Regions from separate parts of the Niabella agricola genome, predicted to be linked through region 3. Evidence: riboswitches for the same ligand, from Rfam matches in the RefSeq annotation. Region 3 holds a riboswitch; each other region holds the start of a gene.
The links. Region 3 has a riboswitch for S-adenosylmethionine ahead of LL912_RS09935 (trans-sulfuration enzyme family protein). Riboswitches for the same ligand answer to the same signal wherever they lie in the genome.

Region 1 (6,272 bases), 140 kb from region 3:
CAACAGCAGCCATCGGAAAATGGGGCTTGGGATCTGTACATACCACGGGGCACCCATTATTGCAGGGCTTCGATTATTTTTATGGATACCTCGATCAGAAACAGGCGCACAATTACTATCCCACACATCTTTGGGAAAACCATACATGGGACACGCTGAACAACCCCAACATCTGGGTACACCGGCAGCTCAACCCGCAAACCGCCACCGATAGCGACTTTGATTATTTCAAAGGCAATGTGTATTCCATTGATAAGATGACGGAGAAAGCACTGGGGTTTATCCGTACACACCGGCAACAACCTTTCTTTCTTTACCTGCCCTACACCATTCCGCATGTCTCACTGCAGGTACCGGAAAAATACATCAATATGTACAAGGGACAGTTTGATGAAAAGCCCTACTATGGGCAAAATGGCTATGCAGCATCTAAATACCCGCTATCCACCTATGCCGGCATGATTACCTGTCTCGACGACCAGGTAGGCCTCATTATGAATGAGATCAAAAAGCTGGGACTGGATCAAAATACCCTGATCCTGTTCTCCAGCGATAACGGAGCTACTTTTAACGGCGGGGTTGACGCCGCTTTTTTTAACAGCGTACAGGGACTACGCGGTTTGAAAATGGATGTTTATGAAGGCGGCTTCAGGGAGCCCTTTATCGCCCGCTGGCCGGGCAAGATTCCTGCGGGCAAAACCAGTGCCCTGCTTTCCGTGCAATATGATATGATGCCCACATTTGCCGAGCTTATCCGGCAACGGTTGCCCTATGCCGTTAACGGCCTTTCGCTGCTACCGGAGCTATTGGGCAAAGGAACCCAGCAACAACACCCCTATCTTTATTTTGAATATCCTGAAAAGGGAGGTCAGGTGGCAATCCGGATTGGAAAATGGAAAGGCATACGTACCGGTGTACAGAAAGACAAAGGGGCATCCTGGCAGCTTTACAACCTGGAAACAGATTTGCGTGAAACAGATGATATTGCCACTCGGCACCCCGGCATTATCCAACAGATGCAGGCCATTGCAACAAAAGAGCATCAGCATCCGCATATAAAAGAATGGGAATTTATAGACCCGAAATTTGAGAAGGCCGCAGAGGCGCAGAAACGCTGAAGTTTTTTTGTATTTCTTGTGGTTTGTTCTTTACCGCAACGGTTGCAAAGCATCCGCAAAGAACGCAATGAGAACCGGAGCGAGCATCGTTACAACCTCCTTCGCTACTTTGCGAAAATCCTCGCGTATTTTCGTGGTTTGTTTTTTACAGCAACGATCGCAAAGAAAGCCGGATTAATCATCGCTCAAAAACACATAGCACACTTCGCGAACATCCTTGCGATCTTTGCGGTTCGTTTTTACCAACAAGCACCGCAACGATCCCAATGAAAACCGGTGGCAGCATCGTTATCGCGCTGCGTTGGTTGCGGTTAGCTATCGCTAAGAAAGCGCCGAACAATTATATGCCTGTAAAAACGGTGCCATAAAAAAAGCCACTGTTACCAGTGGCTCCTTCATAAAACAAACACTAGCTTTCTATCAACGTTTCGGTCCGGCCGCCGTTACTGCTGCTGCAACTATAGTTTCGTAGCTTTCAAAGTTCTTTATAAACTGTGCTGCCAGGTTCTGCGCCTGGGCATCATAGGCCTCCGGGTGCTGCCACGTCTGGCTCGGGTTTAATACGTTCGGATCCACACCGGGGCAGGTACCCGGTATCATCAGGCCGAAAACAGGATCTTTGTGATAAATGACATTATCCAGGCTTCCGTTCAGCGCAGCCCGGATCATTGCCCGGGAGTCTGCAAGTTTCATCCGGCTTCCGGTGCCATAAGCGCCACCCGTCCAGCCGGTATTCACCATCCATACTTTTACACCGTGCTGGGCAATGCGGTCGCCCAGCATCGTTGCATAACGCGCAGGATGCAGCGGCAGAAAGGGGGCACCGAAGCAGGCACTGAAAGTAGCTTTGGGTTCCGTAACCCCGGTTTCAGTGCCCGCTACTTTTGCAGTGTAGCCGCTGATAAAATAATACAGCGCCTGCTCGCGCGAGAGCCGGGCAATGGGCGGCAGCACTCCATAAGCATCACAGGTTAAAAAGAATAGATTCCTGGGAATGCCACCGGTTCCTTCCGGAACACTGTTCTCCACAAAATCGATGGGATAGGCTACCCTTGTATTTTCAGTAACCGAAGCATCATCAAAATTGATCCGGTTGGTACCCGGGAAAAAGCTAACATTTTCAACAAGCGCCCCTTTTCTTACTGCACGATAGATTTCCGGCTCCTTTTCCGCAGAAAGTCCGATACACTTTGCATAGCAGCCTCCTTCAAAGTTAAACACACCGTTATCATCCCAGCCATGCTCATCATCGCCGATCAGTTTCCGGTCCGGGTCCGTACTCAGGGTTGTTTTTCCCGTACCGCTCAATCCGAAGAACAGGGCTGTATCACCCTTCTTTCCCTTGTTGGCGGCACAATGCATACTAAGCACGCCGCGGGTTTGCGGCAGCAGGTAATTCAATATTGAAAAAACCCCTTTTTTGATTTCGCCAGTATAGGCACTGCCGGCAATCAGGATCATTTTATGTTTAAAGCTTACAACAGTAGTGTTGCCCTGCCGGGTGCCGCAACGTACCGGATCCAGCTCCAGGGAAGGCGCGGACAGAATATGCCAGTCCGGCTCAAAATGCTCCAGCTCCTCTTCAGAAGGTCGTAAAAAAAGATGGTGCGCGAACAGGTTCATCCAGGGCAGCTCGTTTACGACCCGGATATTCAGCCGGTATTCCGGTGCGGCACAGGCATAGGCATCTCTTACCCACAACTCTTTGCGGCTGTTTAAATAATTGCGCACGTCTTCCAGGATCCGGTCGAAATAGAATTCCTCGATCGGGTTATTAAAATTTCCCCAATCGATGGTTGCTGCTGTTACAGCATCTTTCACAACAAATTTGTCGCGGGGCGAACGTCCGGTGAACCTGCCGGTAGAAATAACCAGGGCCCCGGTATCATTCAGCCTCCCCTGGTGATTCATAAGCGCATCATCTACCAGCTCATCAGGGGACAACTGGTAATGGATCTGGTTGTTTAGGTTTAACCCCGCTGCCTTGAGCTGTTTTCCGGGGATTTCGAATGGCTTTGTAAGCATATTGCGTTGAAACTTTGTTGAAACAGCAAAAATATAATTTGAAAAAATCTAAAAAAAATATATTTTAAAGATCAACAATTAGATATTTTAAAACAAACAACGAATAAATAAAGAATAATTTTCAACATTTAATTATTAAGCTAACAATTGTTTGCATTTCTGTCTGAAATACAATTTCTTAGCCCGGGATTGATCCTGGGCTTTTTTCTTTCCTTTTTGTTTCCTACCTTTGCGCCGGCCTGGTAAAGGTTATTTATAGTTCTTTTTATTTTCCCGCCCCGGCGGGAAACCTTATCAAGAAAGGCAGAGGGTTTGGCCCTGTGAAGCCTTGGCAACCTGTTATGAGGATAACAAGGTGCCAATTCCAGCTCCCGCAAAACGGGAGGAAGATAAGTCGGATCGTAGCATATTAAAAAACTTAATAGAACAGCTCATCTGGTTTATCCGGGTGGGCTTTTTTTATGCAACGGCGAACTGCTGCCTGTAATTTTTTTGAATATGAAACAAAACTCTACTAAATTCGTAGTCTGCATGAAACAAAACGCAACATATCCTATTTTGTACATTACGCCCGTAATGTGTTGCTGCATCTGCTGTATGCCCTAGCCGGCATACCTTCTACCTTATACCCCAACAGGTGTTCTTTAACGACCCTTACATATTTCAACATCATTCTTCACTTTATTAAATGCATCATTTTTTATGAGTAACCAACTACATTTCGACACCTTGCAAGTGCATGCCGGCCAGCAACCGGATCCTACAACCGGAAGCCGTGCCGTACCGATTTACCAGACTACTTCTTATGTTTTTAAAAATGCAGATCATGCTGCCAATCTTTTTGGTTTAAAGGAATTTGGCAATATCTATACACGGATCATGAATCCGACCACCGATGTATTTGAGCAGCGGGTTGCCGCACTGGAAGGAGGCGTTGCTGCGCTGGCTACCTCATCCGGGCAGGCCGCACAATTCCTGGCCATCACCAACCTGTTGCAGGCCGGCGAAAATTTTGTCACTTCTCCTTTCTTATACGGGGGCACATTTAACCAGTTTAAAGTTTCTTTTAAACGGCTGGGTATTGACGTACGGTTTGCGGCTGATGACAATATAGACAGCTTCCGTCCGCTGATCGACGATAAAACAAAAGCCATCTATATTGAAACGCTGGGTAACCCGCGGCTGAATGTGCCCGACTTTGAAAAATTTGCCGCACTGGCAAAAGAATATGATCTGCCGCTGATCGTAGACAATACCTTCGGTGCCGGCGGTTACCTGTTCCAACCTCTTAAGCATGGCGCGAACATTGTAGTGGAAGCAGCCACCAAATGGATCGGCGGGCACGGCAACAGCATCGGCGGCATCATTGTAGACGGAGGCAATTATAATTGGGGGAACGGTAAATTCCCGCAGTTTTCCGAGCCGTCGGAAGGTTATCATGGGCTTAATTTCTGGCAGGTATTTGGAGAAGGCAACCCGCTGGGACTGCCCAATATCGCTTTTGCCATCCGCGCCCGGGTAGAAGGCCTCCGCGATTTCGGACCTGCGTTGAGCCCTTTCAATTCTTTCCTGCTGCTTCAGGGCCTGGAAACGCTTTCCCTGCGTGTACAACGCACAGTAGACAATGCCCTTGCTCTTGCAGAATGGCTGGAACAGCACGATAAAGTTGAGTTTGTATGGTACCCGGGTCTGGAAAGTAGTCCTTATCACAACCTGGCCAAAAAATATCTTACTAACGGCTTTGGCGGTGTGTTGCAATTTGGCATCAAAGGCGGAATTGAAAACGGAAGGTCCTTTATCAATAACCTGAAGCTGGTAAGCCACCTGGCAAACGTGGGCGATTCCAAAACACTGGCCATTCATCCCGCCTCTACCACACACGAGCAGCTCAGTGAAGCCGAAAGAGCCAGTGCCGGTGTATTAGACAACCTGATCCGCATCAGCCTTGGTATTGAGCATATCGAAGACATTAAAGCAGATTTTGAGCAGGCTTTTGCGGCTGTTTTTAACAAGTAAAAAACAAGACCTGCAAGATTTCCCCTTATTCAGATCGGTGAACATCTTGCAGGTCTTTCAAAAAGAATGCAACAACACGTATTTACATATTCAGCTCCCTTTGTATTGGAAAGCGGTGTCCGCTTTCAGAACCTGCGGCTGGCGTATACAACCTATGGCAGCATCAATGAAGAACAATCCAATATTGTATGGATTTTTCATGCGCTGACGGCCAACAGCAACCCGCATGAATGGTGGCCCGAAATGATTGGTGCAGGAAGGGCTTTTGATCCCGCAAAGGATTTTATTATTTGCGTAAATATGCCGGGCAGCTGTTACGGAAGCAGCAGTCCGCTGGATCTGAACCCGGCAACCGGAGAGCCGTACTATCATGACTTTCCGTTCTTCACGATCCGCGACATGGCACGCGCCTACCAGCTGTTACAAAAAGAGCTGGGCATTCAAAAAATCAAGATCGGTATTGGCGGCAGCACCGGTGGTCAACAACTCCTGGAATGGGCGGTACTGGACCCTGAGCTCTTTGAATACATCGTTCCGCTGGCCACCAACGCGGTACATTCGCCCTGGGGGAAAGCCTTTAACGCTTCCCAGCGGTTTGCCATTGAAGCCGATCAAACCTGGCAAACGAAAAATCCGGAAGCAGGATTGAAAGGCATGGAAGTAGCACGGGGTATTGCCCTGCTTTCCTATCGTAATGCTACGGCCTATAATAAAACGCAATCCGAACATTCTGATGAACAACTGGAAGCTTTCCGGAGTGAAAGTTACCAGCGCTACCAGGGCACCAAGCTAGCAGCACGGTTCAATGCGTTCAGCTATTATGCCCTTAGTAAAAGTATGGACAGCCATAACCTGGGCCGCGGCCGTGGCGGCGTGATTAAGGCACTGGAAACCATTAAGGCAAAAACCCTGGCGCTGGCCCTGGAAGGCGATCTGTTATTTCCCCCGGAAGAACAGGAATTTTTAGCCGAACATATTCCCGGAGCGATTGAGAAACTGATCCGCTCCGACTACGGGCACGACGGATTCCTGCTGGAATTTGACCAGATATCAGAGGCAATAAAAAAATTCACAACCCGTCATGCCAAGAGCGTGGCGATAAAATAAAAATAA
Region 2 (6,272 bases), 1.7 Mb from region 3:
TTGAAATTATTATCTGCCCCCCAGTAGGTATCGGCCGCAATTTTTTCGGCCGCGGTCAATAAATAATCCGGCTGCGGATCTTCCACCGCATTGGGGTTCCGGTTAATTTCCGCCAGGTTCTTTTTGCAGGCAGTAAAAGATAGCGTAATAAGAACTACAAATAGTTTGAATATATTTTTATACATGACTGCCATTTTAAAATTTAAGGTTCAGGTTAAATCCGATATTCCGCACGGTAGGAAGCGTCAGGTCTTCCAGTCCCTGTGCGTTGCCGGTGTTAAACGCCACTTCGGGGTCGATATTGGGAACATTTTTATGAATGATCCAGAGGTTACGGCCTACAACGGAAAAAGAAGCACCCTGGAAACCGATTTTATGAACCCACTGCGCCGGCAGGTTATACCCCAGCTTTACTTCCCGCAACTTCACATAAGAAGCATCATATACATATTCCTCTTCAATACTCCGCGACGCCTTATAATACTGGGATGCGGGTATAATGGTGGTATTTTTTTTGCCATCGGTGGTTACTCCGTTAAAGATCATTCCATCGTCATATACGGTTTCCCCGTTGGGTCCGCTGGTGCCGGCCCTGGTGCCATTCTTTTTATCATTGCCGGGATAGTAATAGCTAAGCCCTCCGTGCTCCGCATCCCGGCCCGGCAACGTAAGCGCCAGCACACCCGTGTAGCTGCCGGTGGAGTTCGTTCCGGCAAATAATGAGCCGCCGATGCTGGCATCCACCAAAAAGGAAAGGCTGAAGTTTTTGTAAGAAAAACTGTTGGTGATACCGCCTACCCAATCGGGCGTAAATTTGCCCAACACTTTTTTATTCGGATCTGCCAGCGGAATACCGCTATTGTTCACTACAATATTGCCCTGGGCATCCCGCAGATAGGCATTTCCAAATAAGGTACCATATGGCTTTCCGACAGAAGCCAGCACCTGCACACTCCGGTAGGAGCCCAACACATAATTTTGCAGGCGTTTTTCATAATCCAGGATCAGCACGCGGCTCCGGTTGGCTGCATAATTCAGATCAATATTCCATTGAAAGTTATTGTGCTTTACAGGAATGACACCCAACTGCACTTCGATGCCTTTGTTATTGATCTTACCGGCATTCATCAGTTTTTGGGTATACCCTGTTGCAGCAGTGACATCCACTTTCAGGATCTGGTCAACACTGTTTGAATTGTAAAGACTCAGATCCAGCCGCACGCGGTTGTTGAGCAGCGCAGCTTCCAAACCCACTTCTGAAGCAATGGTGCTTTCCGATTTAAGACCAGGGGCGTAATCAATCCCGGAGGTAACCAACTGAGGACTACTCAAAAACGGCGCATTAAAGTTGAATATATTAACTAATTGATACGGCTCCGCACTGTTTCCCACTTTGGACCATCCTCCCCTGATCTTTAGATAATTAAGTGTCGTTGACCTGATGTCTAACGCATCCGTCAGTACCAGGCTGGCATTTACGGAAGGATAGAAATAGGAAAGGTTTTGTACGGGGAGTGTAGAAGACCAGTCATTACGCAGCGTTAGGTTTACAAAGGCAAAGTTTCGGTATCCTAGTTGTCCTGATGCAAAGGTGCTGTAGATCTTCGATTTTGAATAATAATTTGAAGACACCAGCGGATCTCTTGAATTGGTAAGGGTATACACATTAGGTACAGCCAGGCGGGGGGCCTGCTGAATATTTTCCTCATAAATTTTAGTACGCACATTCCACCCGGCAAAGGCATCCAGGCTGAACAGACTGCTGATGTTTTTATTATAGCGCAGCATGGCTTCCGTGTTATTTTCATTCACCGTAAACGCATCTTCCTCGTAAGAACCGAACGGCGTCCCATTGGTTCCGTAGGCTATTTTAAGCTTACGGCGGTCGTTATAATAATCGGTACCGGTGCGGAAGTTAGCGCTTAAGCCATCGAGGATCGTATAGTTGATGTTTACATTCCCGATGAGCCGGTTGCGACGCTGACTCACGGTATTTTCATAAGCGATCCAGTACGGGTTGCTGTAATAGCTGTTGTTCCAGTTGATGCCGTTCCCTTTTGCATCTTTATAATTCCCCAATTGACCGATATCTACCTGGCGCCCAAACCAGGTAAACTGCAACATGGTGCTGGTAGCCCGCTTACCACCCGCTCCCGGAAGATTGGGCGCGTTGTTTACCACATAGTTGGCATTTACGCCTACTTTCAGTTTGGGCGTTACATTGTAATTGGCGTTAAAGGAAACATTATCTTTTTTTGCCTCGCTATTAGGTACCACGCCCAGCTGCTTTTCATTGTTATAAGAAACCCGGTAGTCGTAGTTATCGCCTGCATTTGCCAGCGCAATACCGTTACTGTACGTAATACCCGTCCGGAAATAATCCCGCACATTGTTAGGATGCGCCACAAAAGGCACCGGCTGACCGTTGGAATAAAACTGCGGGATCAGGCGTCCATCCAGCTTCGGTCCCCAGCTTTCATCCACCCCGTCATTGACACCACCGCCCTTGCCATCTACGTAGCTGAACTTTCCCTCGGATCCCTGTCCGAAAACATTCTGATATTCCGGCAATATCAGCAATTTGGCAATATTCACGTTCGAGTTAATCGTTACTCCCAATCCTTTTTTACTGCGGCCGGTCTTTGTTTTGATCAGGATAACCCCCTGCCCTGCCCGTGATCCGTAAAGTGCCGCCGCATTCGGGCCTTTCAGTACGCTGATGGTTTCAATGTCTTCCGGGTTCAGGTCGGCAATGGCATTGCGAAAATCCCTGGATCCCCCCGCGCCCAGCTGCGAGTTATCTACCGGAACTCCATCTACCACAAACAGCGGCTGGTTATTCCCTGCAATAGAAACCTCTCCCCGTATCACAATCCGCGATGATCCCATATCACCCTGTGTATTGGTAATGCGTACCCCGGCAATCTTTCCGGCCATCGCATTTACGATATTGGTTTCTTTTGCTTCCGAGATGTCCTTTGTCTTCAACTCCTGTGTAGCATATCCCAGGGATTTTTTAGCCTTGGAAACGCCCAATGCCGTTACCACTACTTCATCGAGGGCCGTATTGGAACTTTGCAGCAGTACCAGCAGGTTGCCCTGTATGGTATCTGTATTTACCTGCCGGTTGGCATAGCCTACATAAGAAAAAAGCAATACGCTGCGTGGTCCGGCTTCTATCGAAAAACTACCCTGCTCGTTGGTAAGTACACGCCGGTTGGTTCCAGACACCTCCACTGTTACCCCGGCTAACGGGGTTTCGGACTGAAGCTCCTGAACAGTGCCTGTAATCGTTGTCGATTGCGCAGCACCCGCTAAGGGAAGGAGAACAAACGCTGCATAGATGAGTCTTTTTAGAAATTGGTTCATTGTTACATGCTGTTTTAAAATATTCGGATGGTCATACGGATCCCGTTCGGCTTCCGCCGTTAATTGAAACTATAATGAAAAAGGGATTAAGATCGGCAGCAACAACACGCCATCTTCATCGTAAGAAGCTGGAGGGTTTGTATGTTGCGACAGTTCATCTGCCGGCAATTGAAAGACGCCTGGTTATAACCCGACGATTGCATTTTTGTGTTCATGTTCAAAAATTGCCGTTTAAAAAATTTGTTATGGAAAGAAAATCGTGAATAGAGACAATGCAGGGAGCATTGACGATTCACTTATCTTTCCGCCTTCTGGCGGATGGATGTAGCACCAATCCTTCTAAAGGCGGTTGCTAAGACGTCCCAGGGCCATCTCCCTCAGTCTTTCTTGATAAGTTGTCTGTTAAGACAGGGCAAAGGTAATTGCTAAAATATTATTGGCAAAATAAATTTCTACAAAACAAGTAGACTATTAAATCATGAGAATTGAAGGTTTCGTTTATCCGGCACGTACTATAAAACAAATTCAATGAGATTACCGCCGCGCTGCGGCTGAAATGCCTGTCCCTGCTCCTGGTTACAGGGATTTGCGGTGCGCTGCGGCAGGAACGCCGTTTACTGCTTTCAGCTACAGCAGGCATCGGCGCGCCGCGCCTTTATTAATTTATTGTCATTCTGGACAGGTAAAAAAGCGTTTGTATCAAATGACTTCCACTTGTGTTGCCGCGGCGGGCCGCATAACAATACGCTATAAAGCAACTTTTGATACCAACTCCAGATAAAAAGATAAACCCTGCTCTATGGCAATGCATTCAAATTAACCTGGGGTGCTTTACCCGTGGGCTGACGTTCCACCATGGTATCGTAAGGCACATAGTCATTAAAGAACCCACAGTTGCGCAGGTAAAATTGTTGTCCCTTCACACCTCCTGCGTAATCTTTGCGATACCCCACGCGCGCCGTATTATCGGCTGTAAAGCGTGCTTTGGTGAGCTCATGCCAATTGCCCTTTGTATCCCGCACCCATTGGTTACCGAAGAATACGTTCCGCTCCAGGTCGCCCTGGTTGGGATTAAAGTTTTCGAGGAAAGAATGCGGCCGCTTCAGATAAGTGGCCAGCTTGGGACGCCGGAAGCTGGCCACCAGCAGCCAGGTATTTTTTGCACCATCGTAAAAATATGCCGTATAAACCGTATGGCTGTCCCCATCCGGCAACACATGCAACAGGAACTTATAGGTGGTAGCAGCTTTCCAGTTATACCGCAGGATGCTCTGACCACCTGCTCCTTCGTTGCCAAATTCGCCGGAATAAACGCCTTCGCCTTTTTTTAGCATCTTGATCTTATGATCTTCAGGAATTTGCTTCGGATCATCCGTATTGTACGGACTCCAAACGGAAAACAGGATGCGCCGCTCAGTGGCGGAGTTCACCTGCATGCCAAAATAACCCTCACCAAAACCATTGGCCATAAAATAAGAACCGATCAGATCATTGCCTTCCGGCACCGTTACTTCATTATAAAACCATTCGGCATCCACATCCTTTGGCAACTGGTACCCCATATGTACGGAGGGGCCCCTCCTCCCCCAATGAAAGAAGCTGCCTTCATTATTCTTGGTATAACTGGCCTTATCCGTAAGTGCAGAACCCTCCAGCTTTAACGCAGTTACATCCGGAAAACAGCAGCCTTCTTTTTTTACCCCTTTCACTACAATGAGCACATAGCCGCTGTCATTTATATTCCATTCGCCAATATAAAAAGAACGGCCTTCGGCTTTCAGGATTGCCTTACGGGTCTGTTTAAATACAGATACCGCAACTTCAGGCATTCCGGTCACCGCCCCCGTCTCCAGCCATACCTTCAAGGTTCCGGGCTGTGTAACCCGTATATAGGTTGTAAAGCCATCATTGATCTTTGTCCAGTTGGTTACCCCGTTGTTATGGATCCGCACGCCCTCTTCGGTCCTTTGCAGCGCCCAGGCATTACCCCCTGCAGGAACGGTTACAGACTGGGCATTGATCACAGAAGAAAAAAGCAGGAACCCTGCAAACAATCCTTTAACGGAACGTTTCATAAAGCGTAAATTTTTGTGTATATGCGAATATATCCCTTAACCCCGTGATCTGGCTGCTCAACCGATTGCATTCATATGGAAAAATACCCCCGCTCCGTTTTGCCGGATGGCTTGCTGCTGATGTGCTGATTATAATAGCGCCCTAATCCGGGCGTAATCGGCGGCCCTAAAAAAACTTTTGATTCTTAATACAAGCACTGCGGCTACTCACACAATATCCCGGCCGGATTATTTATGTTAAATTTGTTTCTATGACAGACCCGATCAATATCGAAATAAAAACACTTGAAAAGGACCAGTATGATGCGCTTAAGGAAACCATGATCGCCTGCTACCCCAGCATGCCGGAAAGCTACTGGCAGCGGGCGCAAATCAACCGGTTGATCAACCTGTTTCCCGAAGGCCAGGTAGTAATCTATATAAACGGCGTAATGGCAGCTTGTGCGCTTTCGATTATCGTAGACGAAAAAAAAGTGAACAACCGGCACAATTATAAAAGCATTACCGGCAATTATTCCTTTAATTCGCATGATTCCGAAGGGGAAATCCTATATGGCATTGACGTTTTCATTAAACCGCAGTTCCGTGGTATGCGCCTGGGACGGCGGTTGTACGATTACCGGAAAGAACTGGCCGAACGCCTGAACCTGAAAGGGATTGTATTTGGCGGCCGGATACCCGGGTATCATAAGTATGCCCGGGAAATGACGCCCAGCGCGTATATCCAAAAGGTAAAACAGAAAGAGCTGCATGACCCGGTGCTGGACTTTCAGCTCGCCAACGATTTTCACCCGGTACGTATTATCAAAAATTACCTGCATGGCGACG
Region 3 (6,272 bases):
AAGTGTTTTCATCACCGGGTAAGAATCATAGTTCTTCTGCTCGGGATCCTGGAACTCCTTGAGCTTCGAAATCGCAAAGAGATTGGTGCCGTTCAGGAACACCTGAGCATTTACCAGTTTCAGGTGGCTGATCCACCGCTCCGGAAGCGTGTAACCAATGTTCAGGTTCTTCAAACGCATGTAAGCGCCGTTCCGGATCCAGAAGGTGGAGCCATCGCTGCCGGATTCCAGCCAGTTCTGCCCCACCACGCGCGGATACCGGGCATCAGGATTTTCGGGGGTCCACACATCACTGGCCCAGATGGGATAATATACGCGGAAGTTGCCGCCCCACTGCCGGATACCCGGCCCGTCCTGGTTACTGATCATCACATCATAGGAAGTTACCCCCTGAAAATGTGCATCCAGCGAAAGTCCTTTCCAGGATACATTGAAACCAAATCCGTAGTTGACCCTGGGTTTTCCGTTCTTGCTCAGCAATTGTACATCATTCCCATCGATCCTTCCATCGGCACCGGCCGTGTAACCATCGCCTCTTATGTCTTCATAGATAATGGCCCCCATATAAGGTTTGCGGCCATAATAGTTATAGCCTTCCGCCGTCAGCTTATCAAGTTGCTCCTGCGTGCGGATAATACCCAGTGCCTTAAAACCATAGATACGGTCTTCGGGCTGGCCAATGCGGGTGCGGAAATGCTCCACGCCATCCGGTCCGTAGGCCACCGGCTCATCCAGCACATCCCAGCGGTCACGGGCATAGCCCATATTGGCATATACGGCATAAGACCATTCCTTTCCGGCGCGGTCATTCCATTGCACATCAAACTCCGCGCCTTTGAAAGAACGGACTGCATAGTTCTCCGGCGCAGGCGTAGTACCATAAACATCCGGTATTGCCACCACCCGCGAAGCCAGGATGTCCTTCATCCGGTTGGTAAAGAAGTCAAGTCTCCCGGAAAGCCGGCTGTTCAGCGTGGCAAAGTCCAGACCGATGTTCTTGTTCTCCACTGTGGCCCAGGTCAGACCGGGCACCGGTACCGGGCTGGGGCGGATGGTTTTATACAGGCGGTCGCCAAACACATAGGGTGTACTGTTCTGATAGGTTTCCTTATACAGGAATCCCTGAATGGTTTGCGGATCGCCGATATTGGAATAATTCAGGTCATTTCCTGTGGTACCATAAGAGGCTCTTAGTTTCAGCTCATTCAAAAAAGCCACATGGTATTTGAAGAAAGATTCCTGCGAAAGCCGCCAGGCCAGTGACACAGACGGGTATGCGCCCCATTTGTGCCCTTTGGCAAAAGCACTATTGCCATCATACCGCAGCGATGCTTCTACAATGTACCGATTGGCATAATTATAATTCAGCCTTCCGATCCAGGACTGCGCGGCGCCCAGTCCTTCCAGCCCATCGGCAAACCGGTCGGCAGGGTCTGCAGAATAAGGAAAGAACTGATCGATATTTGCTATAGGATTATATGCTGTAGAAATTGACCGGTAAAAATGATCCTGCCGCTGCTCAAATACTGCAAGGGCATCCACCGTATGCTTTCCAAAACTACGATTATAGGTCAGGAAGGCATTGAACTGATACTTCCAGCCATTGTCCTGCTGATAGCGCAAAAATGGCGCCTGCTGGCTAAAATTAAAAATATTGACCTTGTTGGGATCCGGCGGACCCGGCACGAACCGGTTCTTCGGATCGCCCTGTATGAACACATAGTTTTTCTGGAAAGTCATATACCATTTCCGCAGAAAATCATTGGCTTCATAGTTACCCACAATTTTAGCGGCCAGGCCCCGGGTGATCTTGTGCAGGTTAATATCGAGGGTTGCGATGGTATTCAACTGGCGCTTCCTTGTTTTGATATAACGATCGCCCATTACCTGGTCAATCACGCTCCAGGCCTGCCAGCTGCCCATCGGGGTTTGTACAGGGTAATCGGTAATATGATCGGCCGGAGTTCCGTCGGCATTGATATAAAACGGATAGAGCTTGGGCCAGTTAAAGGTTACCCGGTAAAAATCCGATACATCATAATCATCGTCCGGGGAAAAGGGCCAGTAAAACTTATCTGAGTTTTGTTGTGCCGCAGCAATATTCATGTTCAGCTTGATATCGTTGGTGATTTTTGCGGTAATGTTTGAACGAAGATTGAATTTCTTATACCCGAGGTTCTCATACGACCCATTTTCACCGGTATAGCTGACCATGTTATAATAATTCAGTTTTTCACTTCCCCCGGAAACATCCAGCAGATATTTCTGCACCGTCGGATTGCGCCAAACCCAGTCGTTTACATTATAGTTCTTATCCCTGAAATAATTAAACTCCGTTTCACCATTGGGCAGCGGATCATTTTTTTTATTGTACTCATTATTGAACTGCACCACCCGGTTCTGATAGATCAGTTCATCAATGGCTGTGGTACGATCGCTCAGCAAGGTTCTTGTAGGGGTAGATCTTGAATACGAGGTTTGAAAATGCAAGGTTGGCTTTTGGGCGGTTCCTTTTTTTGTCGTTACTACAATTACACCGTTACCTGCTCTCGAACCATAGATCGAAGCCGTTGCCGCATCCTTTAACACGTTTAACTGATCGATCTCATTAGGATCCAGCGCATCAAACTCCGCCTTGCCTTTAATTACACCATCAATTACATACAGCGGCTCGCCATTAGCGCCCCGGATACGGATACTGGAGCTGGCGCCGGAAAGACCGGAGGTATTCGTAACGGTTACACCCGGAGCGCGGCCTGCAAGCGTATTGGACATATTCGCTGCCGGTATATCGGTTAATTTTTTGGTACTGATGCTGGTAACGGCTCCTGTAAGATTGGAACGTTTTTGCGCACCATACCCCACTACCACCACTTCATCGAGGGCTGCAGCAACAGCGGAAAGTCGGATCTGCAAGGAGGTTTCATTACCTACCGTTATTTCCTGTGATTGAAAACCAATGGCAGATATTTCCAGTATCTCGCCAGGAGTTGTATTGATCCGGAATGAACCGTCGGCAGCTGTGGCAACGGCTGATGTCTTCCCTTTGATCTTAACAGTAGCACCGGCTACAGGGTTGCCGGCAGAGTCGGTTACTTTTCCTTCAACAGGCGATGCCTGAATCGGGACCGGAATGCGGTTACCGGTAACGGGTTTTGCGGCATGCAGGATATTCCCCTTCAACAAAAGGCAACATAGCAATAGCGGCAAACCCAACAAATACTTCTTGAGTCTTGTTTGCATAAGCGCTCGTAATTTTTTGAGTTTAATAAATTGAGGTACATTTCTGGCAGGTAAAAGGCCGGTTATAGCAATAATCCAGCATGGCAGGCCTGCATATGCAGACGCGCTTTACATTCTCAGGCACATCTTTACTTCGAGATTTTTCTTTTTTACTTAAAACCGGAGCTGAATCAGGTCTGATTTTTTTGGGTCATAGAAGGTTCGGGGGTTCGTTAAAAAATAGTGAATAGCAAGACAAATGTTATCGAAAAAAATACACGAACAAAATTTTTTTGCTTATTTTTTAAAATAAAAATGACAAAAGATTATTATTTCTATAATAGATCCGGATCTTTATTAAAAAAATCAACAAACATCTCTTCGAGAGTATTGCCATCCATAGCCTATCCTGTTGCACCCCGCCCGTTATTGGAAAAGACAATGGCAAACAAAGACGGCTGCTTATACCCGAATGCAGAAAAGTTATAACCTGCTTTTGACGCCGGTTAAAATCGCCGGCCGTCGTGCCTGGAAACAAACCGGATCCAGCCAGCAAACAGATCTGATTTTTGCGAGGATTATTTTTTAGTGTAAAAAATCTCGTCAAAAATTTGGTAGCCTCAATAAATAGTCTATAATTTTGCTGCAGTTCTTGAAAATATTCTTATCCAGAAAGACCGAGGGACTTGACCCAATGACGTCTTGGCAACCTCCGCTCACGCGGGAAGGTGCCACCTTCAACCACACTTGTGGAAAGATAAGTTAGAAAAAGCCTTTTCATTTATTTGTAAAATAGTTGAATGCGCTTCTGACTTGTCGGGAGTGCATTTTTTTTTGCTCCCGGCATTCCTTTTCGTTTTTCCGGATGGATTTTCATGAGCATTCTTCACCGTTAAAAACAAAAAAATGAAAGTGCAAACAAAGATCTTACACAGCATTCCGGCAGATGAACTGACCGGCGCCATTTCCACCCCCATTTATCAAACTTCCACCTTTGTACAGGAGGCGCCCGGCATGCACCGCGGTTATGACTACTCGCGTACCAATAATCCCACACGTGCCGCACTGGAAAAACTGATCGCCGAACTGGAAGGCGGCAGCCGTGGATTTGCATTTGCCAGCGGCCTGGCAGCCATTGATGCAGTTGTAAAACTCCTTGCTGCAGGCGATGAGATCCTGGCAGTAGATGACATTTACGGCGGCGCCTTCCGCCTGTTTACCCATGTATACCAGAAGTTTGGTATCGGAGTACGGTACACAGACACCACCGACGTAACAAAGGTAGCAGCTGCCATCACTCCAAAAACAAAGCTGATCTGGATTGAAACGCCCACCAATCCCACATTAAAAATTTCAGATATCCGTGCAATTGCCAACATTGCAAAAACGCAGGGCATTTTGCTTTGTGTAGACAATACCTTTGCCTCTCCCGCTGCCCAAAAACCATTGGACTTGGGAGCCGATATCGTAGTGCACAGTGCTACCAAATATCTTGCGGGACATAGCGATGTGATTGCCGGGATCGTTGTAACCAAAACAGACGAGCTTGACGATCAGATCAAATTCATTCAAAATGCGTCCGGTGCCATCCTCGGACCTTTTGACAGCTGGCTTGCCATCCGGGGAATAGAAACACTTCCTTTGCGCATTGCCCAACACTCAAAGAATGCCCAGGCTATCGCCGAATTTCTGCAAACCCAGGACCTTGTAAAAAATGTATACTATCCCGGGCTTCCGGACCATCACAATCATGCCATTGCCCAACAACAGCAACAATATTTTGGCGGTGTTGTAAGCTTCGATCTGAAGGTAGACGAAACGGGTGTTGCAACCCAGCTGGTTAAATCTACCCGCTATTTCCAACTGGCTGAAAGCCTCGGCGGCGTAAAAAGTTTGATCTGTTTACCCAGTGAAATGACCCATAAATCCATTCCTGCAGCCATCCGTCGCCGCGCGGGTGTTACCGATAGCCTGGTGCGGCTTTCTGTTGGTTTGGAAGATGCAGAAGACCTGGTCCGGGACCTTGAAAAGGCCCTGCGCATTGCAACCGGAAGACTTACCGTTGCAGCACGATAGCAAGTTGAGCCAGGACCTGTTAGGCTTAAATGCCTGACAGGTCTGTTGGTGAATACGCGCTGGCCGCGTTCAGTGTTGCCAGGGCATCATCTGATAGCTGCAGCCTCACGGCATCCGTCATTCCCAGCATCTGCGCTATACTGGTGGCACTTACAATGGGCGCCGTAATGGAAGGACGGGACAGAAGCCATGCCAGCGCCACTGCTGCAGGAGACGTACGGTAAGCGTCCGATACCCCATCCAGGGCCGCCAGAATCTTCCTTCCCCGTTCATCCAGCATCTTCCTGATGCCGGCTCCCCGGGTGCTTTTTGCAAGATCTGCCTCACTCCGGTACTTTCCTGTCAGGAACCCACTGGCCAATGCGTAATAAGCGATGACACCTAACCCCTGGGCTTTTACGATAGGCTCATACTGTGTTTCATATCGTTCCCGCTGATAAAGGTTGTATTCCGGCTGCAAGGTTTGATAAACCGGTAACTGAAGCCCAGCGGATGCTTTCAGCGAAGCATTCAGGCGCTGTGGCGATAAATTGGAGGCGCCGATCCAGCGTACTTTTCCTTCTTTAATCAGTTGCGCATAAGCCTCCAGTGTCTCTTCTACCGGAACATCCTCATTATCAAAATGCGTTTGGTAAAGATCGATGGTATCTGTCTGCAATCGCTTTAATGAAAGTTCTACCTGTTTCAGAATATATGCTTTTGAGGTATCCGGTTGCGGCTGACCCGTCATGCTTCCTCCTACCTTTGTAGCAATCAACACAGCATTTCTTTTGCCGGTTTTCTTCAGCCAGTTACCAATGATCGTTTCTGATTCGCCACCTTTATTGCCGGGTGCCCAATAGGAGTATTGATTGGCCGTATCAATCATATTAAACCCTTCATCTACGAAATGATCCAGCAGTTGGAATGAAGTGCGTTCGTCTATGGTCCATCCAAAAACGTTTCCACCAAATACAACTGGTGCAATCTGCAAA

Region 1: linked by a shared signal. The riboswitch ahead of LL912_RS09260 (O-acetylhomoserine aminocarboxypropyltransferase/cysteine synthase family protein) and the one ahead of LL912_RS09935 (trans-sulfuration enzyme family protein) in region 3 are both predicted to bind S-adenosylmethionine.
Region 2: linked by a shared signal. The riboswitch ahead of LL912_RS16870 (SusC/RagA family TonB-linked outer membrane protein) and the one ahead of LL912_RS09935 (trans-sulfuration enzyme family protein) in region 3 are both predicted to bind S-adenosylmethionine.

Annotation. Positions count from the first base shown of each region.
Region 1 covers NZ_JAJHIZ010000003.1:919,500-925,771, forward strand. Annotated here, with positions in the region: gene LL912_RS09250 (arylsulfatase) at 1-1,118, shown strand, start outside; gene pckA (phosphoenolpyruvate carboxykinase (ATP)) at 1,539-3,143, opposite strand; SAM riboswitch class I at 3,432-3,539, shown strand; gene LL912_RS09260 (O-acetylhomoserine aminocarboxypropyltransferase/cysteine synthase family protein) at 3,846-5,159, shown strand; gene LL912_RS09265 (homoserine O-acetyltransferase family protein) at 5,226-6,266, shown strand; gene LL912_RS09270 (homoserine dehydrogenase) at 6,272-6,272, shown strand, end outside.
Region 2 covers NZ_JAJHIZ010000003.1:2,729,648-2,735,919, forward strand. Annotated here, with positions in the region: gene LL912_RS16865 (SusD/RagB family nutrient-binding outer membrane lipoprotein) at 1-185, opposite strand, end outside; gene LL912_RS16870 (SusC/RagA family TonB-linked outer membrane protein) at 196-3,369, opposite strand; SAM riboswitch class I at 3,663-3,766, opposite strand; gene LL912_RS16875 (DUF3472 domain-containing protein) at 4,167-5,444, opposite strand; gene LL912_RS16880 (bifunctional GNAT family N-acetyltransferase/carbon-nitrogen hydrolase family protein) at 5,696-6,272, shown strand, end outside.
Region 3 covers NZ_JAJHIZ010000003.1:1,060,796-1,067,067, forward strand. Annotated here, with positions in the region: gene LL912_RS09930 (SusC/RagA family TonB-linked outer membrane protein) at 1-3,243, opposite strand, end outside; SAM riboswitch class I at 3,884-3,986, shown strand; gene LL912_RS09935 (trans-sulfuration enzyme family protein) at 4,129-5,298, shown strand; gene LL912_RS09940 (aldo/keto reductase) at 5,324-6,272, opposite strand, start outside.